One region of the Trichococcus shcherbakoviae genome, then DNA from elsewhere that is predicted to be linked to it. Evidence: predicted binding sites of a transcription regulator. Region 1 holds the regulator's gene; the other holds the start of a gene.
What was found. Region 1 encodes HrcA, which represses chaperone genes, less so after heat shock. Its sites were predicted from a motif close to TTAGCACTCNNNNNNNNNGAGTGCTAA; they were not measured.
Positions count from the first base shown of each region.

Region 2: the regulator HrcA is predicted to act here: its motif matches at 3,462-3,488, upstream of groES (co-chaperone GroES).

Region 1 is NZ_OY762653.1:20,409-26,715, forward strand. It holds gene ribF (riboflavin biosynthesis protein RibF) at 1-152, shown strand, start outside; gene hemW (radical SAM family heme chaperone HemW) at 153-1,283, shown strand; gene hrcA (heat-inducible transcriptional repressor HrcA) at 1,419-2,453, shown strand; gene grpE (nucleotide exchange factor GrpE) at 2,476-3,012, shown strand; gene dnaK (molecular chaperone DnaK) at 3,058-4,878, shown strand; gene dnaJ (molecular chaperone DnaJ) at 4,978-6,120, shown strand.
Region 2 is NZ_OY762653.1:2,086,835-2,093,141, forward strand. It holds gene ACKPBX_RS10010 (ABC-F family ATP-binding cassette domain-containing protein) at 1-1,331, opposite strand, end outside; gene ACKPBX_RS10015 (redox-sensing transcriptional repressor Rex) at 1,679-2,311, shown strand; gene ACKPBX_RS10020 (DUF4305 domain-containing protein) at 2,398-2,604, opposite strand; gene ACKPBX_RS10025 (CPBP family intramembrane glutamic endopeptidase) at 2,646-3,155, opposite strand; gene groES (co-chaperone GroES) at 3,516-3,800, shown strand; gene groL (chaperonin GroEL) at 3,829-5,442, shown strand; gene ACKPBX_RS10040 (metal-sensitive transcriptional regulator) at 5,953-6,234, shown strand; gene ACKPBX_RS10045 (MATE family efflux transporter) at 6,243-6,307, shown strand, end outside.

The sequences.
Region 1 (6,307 bases):
ACGGCGAGGATGTAACCGTCAGATGGCACCATTTTATCCGCAGCGAAATCAAATTTTCGGGCGTCGACCAACTGATCGCGCAGCTTAAAAGTGATGAAGCGGATACGATCGCCTATTTTAAGGATCACCCCTTGGATGAGGTGACCCTCTAAATGGCAGCGGCTTATTTGCATATCCCTTTCTGCGAACACATCTGTTTCTATTGCGACTTCAATAAAGTGTTCCTGGAAGGCCAGCCGGTCGATGAATACGTTGATGCTTTGGTAAAGGAAATGCAGTTGTCGAAGCAGTTGCACCCTCAAGAAGAGATCAGCACTTTCTATATCGGCGGCGGCACACCGACGACGCTGAATGAGCGCCAGTTGGAGAAGTTGTTGAACGGCATCCGTAGCACCTACTCCTTGCCGAAGGGAGCCGAGTTCACGATGGAAGCCAATCCGGAAAGTATTTCGTTCGAGAAGCTGAAGATCATGCGTGATTATGGGGTCAACCGTTTGAGCATGGGGGTGCAATCCTTTAATAACGACATCCTGAAAAAAATCGGCCGCATCCACACAGCCGAGCAGGTATACACTTCCGTGGCTGATGCCCGCAGAGCCGGATTCGAAAACATGACCATCGATCTGATCTTCCGCCTTCCGAACCAAACGATGGCTGATTTTGAAGACAGTCTGAAAAAAGCTCTGGAATTGGATTTGCCGCATTACTCGATCTATGCCTTGATCCTTGAGAACAAGACGGTGTTTTATAACTTGATGCGTCAAGGGAAATTGCCGTTGCCTTCAGAGGACACGGAAGCCGATATGTATGCACTGGCTATCGAGACGATGTCAAAAAACGGCAGGAATCAATACGAAATCTCCAACTTTGCGTTGCCGGGCTACGAATCCCAGCACAATCTCACCTATTGGAAAAATGAGTCCTATTTTGGTTTCGGAGCCGGAGCGCACGGCTATATCGATGGGATCCGCTACCACAATCATGGACCGATCCAGCAGTATCTGGCGCCATTGCGCGAGAACAGTCTGCCGATCATCCGTGAGCAGAGGTTATCAAAAAATGAACAGATGGAAGAAGAAATGATTCTGGGTCTGCGCACGATGGTGGGCGTCAGCCAAAAACATTTTGCCGAGAAATTCCAGACCCCGCTGTTGGACCAGTATGCTGCCGTCATCGCGGATTTGGTCGCGGACGGCCTGCTGCTGGTCGATGGCGACAGGATCCGTTTGACCCAAAGAGGCGTTTTCCTAGGCAACGAAGTATTCCGTTCTTTCTTGATGTGAATCCGTTAATTGCCTTTGGCGTGCCCATAATCTTATGGAAAATGATTGTATTCCGTTGACAAAGCCTGTTACCCATGATAAATTTATTTATGGTTAGCACTCATTAAGGTCAAGTGCTAAAGTGAGGTGAAAATCTTGTTAACAGAAAGACAGTTGCTAGTTTTGGATTTAATTGTCAGGCATTACATCGAATTCGAGGAGCCTATCGGATCGAAGACGCTTCTGAAGGAATCTGCTTTGTCTCTAAGTTCCGCCACGATCCGCAACGAAATGATGCGGATCGAAGAACTGGGGTTCCTGGAAAAGATGCATTCTTCATCCGGCAGGATACCTTCCATCCAAGGCTACCGTTACTATGTCGACCAACTAATGGGCAAAGAAAGCGAAGAAGTCGCTGACGATGTCAAACAGACGATCAAGCATGGTTTTCAGAATCCTTACCGGGAAGTCCAGCAGGTCGTCGAAAAATCAGCTGAAATGTTGTCGTTTTTGACGAATTATACCGCTTTGGCGATCGGTCCTGAAACAAAGGACAGCCGATTGACGGGTTTCCGATTGGTCGCGCTCAATGAAGGACATGTGATGGCCATCTTGGTGACTGATAAAGGACATGTGGAAAATCAGATTTTTTCTGTTTCGCCAGGCTTCTCGGCCACTGAGATAGAAAAAATCGTCAACATCTTCAATCAGGAACTTGTAGGCCGCACGCTGCAGGAAGTATTCATCAAACTGCAAACGGACATTCCGGTGATTATCCGGAAGTACGTCGATGCAAAAATCGATTTCACGGCGATCTTCAATGACATCGTGGCGAAGTTGGAGCATGACCGCTTCCATGTGGGCGGCAGCATGAACCTTCTGAACCATTTGGATGCGACGATGGACAAGAACAAAGTCAAGGCCATTTTAAGCATGCTGAATGGGTCTCCGGACATCCATGCGCTTTTTTCAAACCCAAACGACGGCGTCGGCGTCAAGATCGGAACGGAATTGGACAATGAGCTGTTGCATAATTTTAGCCTGATCACGGCTACCTATGACACGGCCGGCAACGGTAAGGGCCTGATCGCATTACTGGGGCCAACCAATATGCCTTATCAAAAAATGATCAGTATCATGAAATTTATGCGTTACGAACTTTCTGATAGCTTGAATGATCTGAACAAATAAGCACGACAAAGGAGATTTTGAAGTGGACAATAACGAAGAATTAGTGGATCAGGAACAAGCGACCGTTGATACAACGGTTGTCGAGAGTCAAGAGACGGTTGCGGAAGCAAGTGAGGTTGAAACCTTGAAAGCAACCTTGTCCGAAACGGAAGACCGTTTGTTGCGCCTGCAGGCTGAACTTGCCAATATCCAGAAGCGCAACGCGAAAGAAAGACAGGATGCGGCGAAATACCGTTCCCAGTCATTGGCGCAGGAATTGTTGCCGGTGATGGACAGTTTGGAAAGAGCTTTGGAAATTGAAGTGGAAGATGAAAAATCATTGAACCTGAAAAAAGGTTTGGAAATGGTCATGAATCTATTCACTGATGCTTTCGCCAAAGAAGGCATCACTTCGATCGATCCGATCGGTCAGCCTTTCGATCCGAATTTCCATCAATCGATCCAAGTACTGCCGGCTGCCGAAGGGCAAGCGCCTGATACAGTCGTAGCGGTATTTCAAAAAGGCTACGCTTTGAAGGAACGTGTGTTAAGACCAGCAATGGTCGTTGTGTCACAATAATTGTATTGATAAACATAAAAATTTCATATAGAGGGGAATAACATCATGAGCAAAATTATCGGTATTGACTTAGGTACAACAAACTCAGCTGTTGCAGTATTAGAAGGCGGAGAAGCTAAAATCATCCCAAATCCAGAGGGAAATCGCACGACACCATCTGTCGTTTCCTTCAAGAATGGTGAAATCCAAGTGGGCGAAGTTGCAAAACGCCAAGCAGTAACAAACCCTAACACAATCAGTTCGATCAAACGTCACATGGGCGTTGCGGGCTACAAAGTGGAAGTGGAGGGCAAGAGCTACACACCACAAGAAGTTTCAGCGATGATCCTTCAATACCTGAAAGGCTACGCAGAAGACTACTTAGGCGAAAAAGTCGATAAAGCCGTTATCACAGTCCCAGCTTACTTCAATGACGCACAGCGTCAAGCGACTAAAGATGCTGGTAAAATTGCCGGACTGGAAGTTGAGCGTATCGTCAACGAGCCGACTGCTGCAGCTTTGGCATACGGTTTGGACAAAACGGACAAAGAAGAAAAAATCCTTGTATTCGACTTGGGCGGCGGTACATTCGACGTTTCCATCCTTGAATTGGGCGATGGCGTATTCGATGTATTGAGTACAGCCGGCGACAACAAATTAGGCGGAGATGACTTCGACAACAAAATCATCGACTACTTGGTTGCGGAATTCAAGAAAGAAAACGGAATCGACCTTTCAAACGACAAAATGGCGAAACAACGTCTTAAAGACGCTGCTGAAAAAGCCAAAAAAGATCTTTCTGGCGTGACTTCAACACAAATCAGCTTGCCGTTCATCACTGCCGGCGATGCAGGTCCGTTGCACCTGGAATTGACGCTTACCCGCGCTAAATTTGACGAAATCACTTATGACTTGGTTGAACGTACAAAAGGTCCTGTACGCCAAGCATTGAAGGATGCAGGTCTATCAACTTCCGAAATCGATGAAATCATCCTTGTCGGCGGTTCAACACGTATCCCTGCAGTCATCGAAGCAGTCCGCAAAGAAGCAGGCAAAGAGCCAAACAAATCCGTTAATCCGGATGAAGTTGTCGCAATGGGCGCTGCTATCCAAGGCGGAGTCATCTCCGGTGACGTTAAAGACATCGTATTGTTGGACGTAACACCTTTATCATTGGGTATCGAAACAATGGGTGGCGTGTTCACTAAATTGATCGACCGCAATACAACAATCCCTACAAGCAAGTCACAAGTCTTCTCGACTGCAGCCGACAACCAGCCAGCTGTTGATGTGCATGTCCTGCAAGGTGAGCGTCCGATGGCAGCAGACAACAAAACATTGGGTCGTTTCCAATTGACGGATATTCCATCAGCTCCTCGTGGTGTTCCTCAGATCGAAGTATCATTCGATATCGACAAAAACGGTATCGTCAATGTTCGCGCGAAAGACTTGGGAACTCAAAAGGAACAAACAATCACCATCAAATCCTCTTCCGGTCTGACCGACGAAGAGATCGAAAAAATGGTGAAAGATGCAGAAGCTAACGCTGAAGCAGACAAATTGCGCAAAGAAGAAGTTGAATTGCGCAACGAAGTGGATCAATTGATCTTCCAAACCGACAAAACATTGAAAGAGCTTGACGGAAAAGTCGACGCTGATGAAGTGAAGAAAGCTGAAGAAGCGAGAGACGAACTGAAAGCAGCAGTCGAAGCAAATGATTTGGAACAAATGAAAACGAAGCGTGATGCTTTGAATGAGCTTGTCCAAAACCTGACTGTCAAACTTTATGAGCAAGCTGCTCAAGCGCAACAACAAGAAGGTGCGCATGACACAGCAACTGACGACGGTGTCGTTGATGCCGATTTTGAAGAAGTAGACGACAAATAGTCAACTCTAACGAGAGGAAGCCAACGCTTAACTGCATTGGCTTCTCTCACTGTATAGAGATAAAATGTTCAGATGAAGCCAATCAATGGAGGCGAAACAATGGCGAAGAGAGATTATTACGATGTCTTGGGTGTGTCGAAGGATGCCACAGACGATGAGATAAAAAAAGCTTACCGGAAACTTTCCAAGAAGTTCCACCCGGATGTCAACAAAGAAGCGGGCGCAGAAGACAAATTCAAGGAGCTTGCTGAAGCTTACGAAGTATTGAGCGACGGCAATAAACGCGCAGCCTATGACCAATACGGCCATGCCAGCACCGATCCAAACTTTGGCGCAGGCGGAGGCTATGGTGGCGGCGGCTTCGGCGGTTTCTCGGGCGGTTTTGAAGATATCTTTGATTCCTTTTTCGGAGGCGGCGGCGGTCGCGGCAGAAATCCGAATGCTCCCCGTCAAGGGTCTGATTTACAATACCGTATCCATCTTACATTTGAAGAAGCGATATTCGGGAAGAAAGAAACCATCCGTTACAAACGTGATGAAGAATGTAAAACATGTAGTGGTTCAGGCGCAAAACCGGGCACGCAGCCGAAAACATGTTCGAAATGTCATGGTTCCGGAGCGGTCGGTGTCGAAAGAAATACGCCTTTCGGCCGTGTGATGACGCAAGCAGTCTGTGATGTCTGTTCCGGAACGGGTAAGGAAATCACGGATAAATGTACAACGTGCCACGGACGCGGGCATGTCGAAGCCGATCACTCTGTGGCTGTCACCATCCCTCCAGGCGTCGACGATGGACAACAGATGCGCTTGAATGGACAGGGCGAAGTCGGCAGCAATGGCGGCCCGTATGGTGATCTTTATGTCGTTTTCCAAGTGGAACCAAGCGATATTTTCGATCGCGAAGGGACAGAGATCCATTACACGCTTCCGATCAGCTTCGCTCAAGCAGCTTTGGGTGATGAGATTGAAGTGCCGACCGTGCATGGCAAGGTCAAGCTGAAGATTCCTGCCGGGACACAAACGGGCACGAATTTCCGCCTGAAAGGCAAAGGGGCGCCACGCTTGCGTGGAACCGGAAATGGTGATCAGCACGTCAAAGTGACTGTCGTCACACCGAAGAACCTTAGCGAGAAGCAAAGAGAGGCAATCCGCGCATTCGCAGCAGCAGGCGGCGATACGTTGGTGGAAGATGACGCCAATTTTTTTGATAAAGTTAAGGACGCCTTCAAAAATAAAAAATAAATAAGCCAAAAGAATCGGTGCGTTGGAAACAGCAAAGCACCGGTTCTTTTTTTGTCCCTAGACTATTCTGTTAGAGTTTTTGTAACTAACATGAGGACCAATAACACTTTTTTTATAGAAAAAGAATAAATATTCTCTAATTTCTTGATGTAAGGGGTTACATTTTGCTGAAATAGGATTATAATGG
Region 2 (6,307 bases), 860 kb from region 1:
GTTTTTTCGACATCGGCACCGGAGAACAGGAAGCTCCCCAGAATACTGCGCACATCTTTTTCATTCAGCGTAGGATGAAGATCCCAGATTTCGGCGAGAACGCTCTTATTTTTGGAAAGGTTGCCTAATTCTTGGTCATAATAACCGAGATCCACGTTGGCGCCGAGCTGGACTCTGCCTTTCAAAAGCGGAATCTCGGAAATGATCGACTTCAGCAAAGTGGACTTGCCAATCCCATTCGGCCCGACGATTGCGATCGCTTGTTGTTTGCGGATATCAAGATTGATCGGGTCAGCCAAGACCGTATCGGCATAGCCGACAGCCCCGTTTTCAAGGGTCAAGACGACGTTTCCGCTCTCTTTTGCAATCTCGAAGGAGAAGCGGGCGGAACGTTCATCACCTTTCGGTTTGTCCATCCGGTCCATTTTCTCAAGACGTTTGCGGCGGCTTTGTGCCATCTTGGTAGTGGAAGCGCGCGCCAGGTTACGGGCGACGTAATCTTCCAATTTGGAGATTTCATCCTGTTGCTTCTCGTAAGCCTTCACTTCCTGCTCCAAGCGGGCGGCTTTCTCGGTCAGATAATAGGAGTAGTTGCCTTTGTAGTGCTGGATCTTGTGGCGGCTGATTTCATAGACTTCAGTGGCGACTTTATCCAGAAAATACCGGTCATGGGAAACGATCAAGAGCGAGCCGTTGTAACCAATCAGATAATTTTCAAGCCAAGCCAACGTGTCGATGTCCAGATGGTTGGTGGGCTCATCCAAAATGAGCAGGTCGTTCTTTTCAAGCAGGATTTTGGCCAAGGCGAGCCTTGTTTTCTGGCCGCCGGACAATTGGGAAATCGGGCGATCGTAATCTTCTTCGTAGAACTGGAATCCGTGCAACACCGAACGGATCTCTGATTCATAGCCGTAAGCGTTCTTTTCATGCAGGGTGTGCTGAAGATGGTCATAGCGTTCCAAAGCTTTTTGATAGGCTTCTTCATCCTCGAGCAGGTCCGGATCCCCCAAAGCGAAAGCGGCTTGCTCAGCCTCTTTGGTTAATCGGATAAGCGGCGCGAAAATGGTCAACATTTCTTGCCAAATCGTATTCGAGGAATCGACCGCGCTATGCTGATCCAAGTAGCCGATCGTAACTTCCTTGCTCTTGGAAACAGAACCGGCGTCCGTCGTTTCGATGCCTGCCAAGATCTTCAGCAGGGTTGATTTCCCTGCTCCGTTTCGGCCGACGAGAGCGATACGCGAATGGTCCTGGACTGTAATTTGAATATTATCGAATAAGACGCTCGCCCCAAAAAGGCGCGCCAAATTTTGTCCTTGTAGTAAAATCATATGTAGTGTCCTCTTTCTAAGCAAATGCTGGCATTTATCCTTTTCATTTTATCACAGCAAACACTGATTCGATAGGGACAAGCAGAGTTATTGCTATATTCACGTATTTGTGCATGTGAAATTTATTGATGACCCCGCTTACAATTAGTATTGTATTTCACATATTGTTCAAAAAAGGCTTCACAATCAAGTCCGGTTTCGAACAAATTAGTAGATTTTTCACAATCAGATGATATAATAGTCAATATGAAATGAAAGCTTAAGTATGTGAACATACTTTTTAAAGTTTGTGCATTCTGACAAACAATATGAGGTACGAAATGAACGAGGAAAGAAGAGGAGAAAAAATGTCGACGAATGATATTCCAAAAGCCACGGCAAGGAGGTTGCCGATTTACCACCGCTATTTGCGCTTTTTGCATAACGCCGGTAAAAAACGTGTTTCATCCACTGAATTGAGCGAAGCAGTAAAAGTGGACAGTGCTACTATCCGTAGGGATTTCTCATATTTTGGCGCGCTGGGTAAAAGAGGGTACGGTTATGATGTCGAGTACTTGTTGGATTTCTTCAGCAAAACCTTGAACCAGGACCGTCTGACGAATGTGGCTTTGATAGGTGTGGGTAATTTGGGACATGCCTTGTTGAACTACAACTTCCATGTCAGTAATAATGTGCGCATCAGTGCCGCATTTGATGTCAATGAAGGCATCGTCGGCAAAATCCTTAGCGGTGTGCCGGTTTACCCGATGACGGATATGGTTGAGCAATTGCGCATCCAACAGATTGATGTAGCCATTTTGACAGTTCCCCAAGAAGTGGCGCAGGATGCCACTAATCGATTGACCGAAGCGGGCGTTCGCGGCATCATGAACTTTACCCCGATTCGTCTTTCCGTTCCGGATAATGTCCGCGTTCAAAATGTGGACTTGACGAATGAATTGCAGACGTTGATCTATTTCTTGGACAATGATATCGGCTGAGCAAAGTCGGCAGCTGATGATAAGAAAATAAAAAAAGAAGGGGTCTAAGTCTCAAAATAAAATGAGACGGCCTCTTCTTTTTTTTCCTAGTTTTTATCGATGCTGTCTTTGATTTTCAAGTAGGCGTTGAACATGCGTACGCCTTTCACAACATCACTTGTTGCGAACAGCACGCTTATGATGGCCATGAATCCCCACCCTGCAGTATTCACTGCGTCGACTGCCAGCGAAATGAAGAGGATTGCGAAAACAAAACGGATGATTACTTGAATTAATAGATTTTTTAAAGTCATGTTATTCCTTTCTTTTTCCTAAATAGCGGACTTCACGTGCCTTACGAAATGAGTTGGGAGAGAATCGGCAAAGCGGATACGGCATTCATCAACGCATGCGCAATCATCGGAGTGGCTATGTTTCTTGTTCTGTAATAAAGGAAAGAAAACCATAGTCCCAGAGAGCCATAAACCAAATAGTGCCCATCATTATGCGCAATCGCAAAAAGCAAAGCACTGATAGTGGCTGCGCCGACGATCCCGATTGCATCAACCAGATGTGTGACAATCGCTTTACGGAATACAAATTCCTCCATCACAGGTGCAAAGATGATAATGTTAAAAATAAAGAATGGATAGCGGTTTGTCAAGTCCAGCAATACTTCCGTATTTTCGGAAATTACGGGCATCTTGAACAAAAGATACTCCACGTTCATCGCGACGATCTGAATCAGGATAGCTCCCAAGAAGCCAAAGATTCCGATTGCGAGCGTTTTTCCGATTGGGGCGGCTGGTTGCTCTGTAAGGCTGTTTTGTGGTGTCCATTTTTTTCTGCTATTCCATGCTACCATAAGGACAGTCCCTAGGAAAGCGAAGAATAGCGAGAGATTCATAGCCGCTGCGATACGATCCGCTTCCGGAATGAAAAAAAGTATAACGACCGGCAGAAGCTGAGAAGCGAGATAGATGAGAATGATCTGTATGGCTAACGTTGACCTGGAACGTATTTTTTTATTCATATAATAGTACCTTTCTGAGAGAACTGACGTCTTACGCTTGATAAACAGTATAGCATAATAGCGTAAAAAAATAGAATCAGAAAAAATCGGCTTCCCTCTTGCAAATTAATTGGAGATTGATTAATATAGAAATGTAACTTAGCACTCTGAGTTGATGAGTGCTAAAATGAACTTATTTTTGGAGGGATCATCTTGTTAAAACCATTAGGAAACCGTGTTATTGTAGAAGTTGCCAAAGAAGAGGAAAAATCTGTAGGCGGCATCGTTTTACCGTCGTCCGCTAAAGAAAAATCCCAAACCGGTACCGTTATTGCTGTAGGAGCAGGCCGCGTGACGGATAACGGCGTAACCATCGAAATGACCGTAAAGGCGGGGGATACTGTCCTTTTCGAAAAGTATGCAGGCACAGAAGTCAAATATGCAGGCACAGAATACTTAGTGATCAAAGAAAGCGACATCGTAGCAATCCTGGACTAAAAATAAAATTCATGAGGTGAATCGATAAATGGCAAAAGACATTAAATTTTCAGAAGACGCAAGAGCAGCAATGCTTCGTGGTGTGGATATCTTAGCAGATACCGTAAAAGTGACATTAGGACCTAAAGGCCGCAACGTTGTTTTAGAAAAAGCGTACGGTTCTCCATTGATCACGAATGACGGCGTGACAATCGCCAAAGAAATCGAATTGGAAGACCGTTTCGAAAATATGGGAGCGAAATTGGTTTCCGAAGTTGCTTCCAAAACAAACGACATTGCTGGTGATGGTACAACGACTGCCACTGTTTTGACACAAGCGATCGTTCGTGAAGGTTTGAAGAACGTTACAGCAGGCGCAAATCCGGTAGGTATCCGTCGCGGTATCGAATTGGCTACTCAAGCAGCCGTAAAAGGCTTGGCAGAAATTTCCCAAACCGTAAATTCAAAAGAGTCGATCGCACAGGTAGCTGCTGTATCGTCCGGATCGAAAGAAATCGGCGAATTGATTGCGGAAGCGATGGAGAAAGTCGGCAACGACGGAGTCATCACGATCGAAGAATCAAAAGGGATCGAAACCGAGTTGGATGTTGTTGAAGGGATGCAATTCGACCGCGGTTACCTATCGCAATACATGGTCACCAACAACGACAAAATGGAAGCAGAATTGGAAGCACCTTATATCCTGATCACGGATCGTAAATTGTCCAATATCCAAGACATCTTGCCTTTATTGGAACAAATCCTGCAACAAGGTCGCCCATTGTTGATCGTTGCTGATGATGTTGACGGCGAAGCGTTGCCTACATTAGTATTGAACAAATTGCGCGGAACATTCAATGTAGCGGCAGTCAAAGCACCTGGTTTCGGTGACCGCCGTAAAGAAATGCTGCAGGACATCGCAATCCTGACAGGCGGTACAGTCATCGCTGAAGACTTAGGCTTGGAATTGAAGGATGCTTCCGTAGAACATTTGGGTCGTGCAGGCAAAGTTGTCGTAACCAAAGACTCCACAACAATCGTTGAAGGAGCTGGTGAAAAAGCAGCCATCGAACAACGTGTAGCGGTCATCCGTGCGCAATCAGCAGAAACAACTTCAGAGTTTGACCGTGAGAAATTGCAGGAACGCCTTGCGAAATTATCCGGTGGCGTCGGTGTCATCAAAGTCGGAGCGGCTACAGAAACTGAATTGAGAGAACGCAAACTGCGTATCGAAGATGCTTTGAACGCAACGCGTGCTGCTGTTGAAGAAGGTATCGTATCCGGTGGGGGTACAGCCTTGATCAACGTTCAAAAATGCGTCGAAGCATTGGAACTGACTGGCGACGAAGCGACAGGTGCACGCATCGTGGCACGATCGTTAGAAGAGCCAGTGAGACAAATCGCTGAAAATGCAGGAAAAGAAGGCTCCGTTGTAGCCGATAAGATCAAGGGCCTTGAAGTTGGCATGGGTTATAACGCCGCAACCGATGAATGGGTAAACATGATCGAAGCAGGAATCGTCGATCCTACAAAAGTGACACGTTCCGCTTTGCAAAATGCAGCCAGCGTTGCTGCCTTGATCCTATCGACAGAAGCAATCGTAGCCGACCATCCAGCACCAGCAACACCCCCATCAATGGACCCAGGCATGGGCATGATGTAATCAGGATACGATGAATCCCGCTCTAGAAATCGAGCACTAAGAGGAAATACCCACCACGACCCGGGTTTGGTCGAGGTGGGTATTTCAGCTTAGGCGGAGATTTCTGGGATTCAGAGTTCAACTAAAACAGTGTGTGATGAATCCTGAGCTCAGAGTTTGAGCACTAACGAGGTTCAGGACCAAACAGCCCGGTTTTGGCTGAGTGGGCATGAACAGCGTTAGGCACTCAAACGTCACAGTGCGACGTTTGAGGTCTTTAGCCTTTTTAGTACCAAGACTACTGATGCACCATCTGTTAAGGATTCAGAACCGTTCTATAAAGGATATGGAAGCACTAAGCTCCACAAACAAAAGGACCGAATGGCCAGAAATGGTTATCCGGTCCTTTTTTGTTTGATTTTTTTTCAAATCCAACTGCTGCCGAAGTGGTGTTGACTCCTGATGAATTTTTTTATATAATTTTACATGCCCTATGGGGGCATATCCTATATAAACAAGAGGTGCAATTTTATGTCTCATTCACAGGAACACAGAACGGATAGTCTCGTTAAACGTTTGAATCGGATCGAAGGACAAGTAGCGGGAATCAAAAAAATGATCCTCGAAGAAAAAGAATATGCTGATGTCATCATCCAATTGAATTCGACTCGATCAGCCATCCAGAAAATCAGTCATATCCTTTTGGAGGCCCAAACAGAGCATGCTCTGATGCATGTCAGTGAAGGTGCTGACTTGGATGAAGAAATGAAGAAACTGCAAAAAGTGATTTCGCAGTACAATAAAATGAATTAGGTGATAATATGGAAGAAAGCACTGGAAAGAAAATTCTGAATTTGGCAATTCCTGCAACTATCGAAAACCTGCT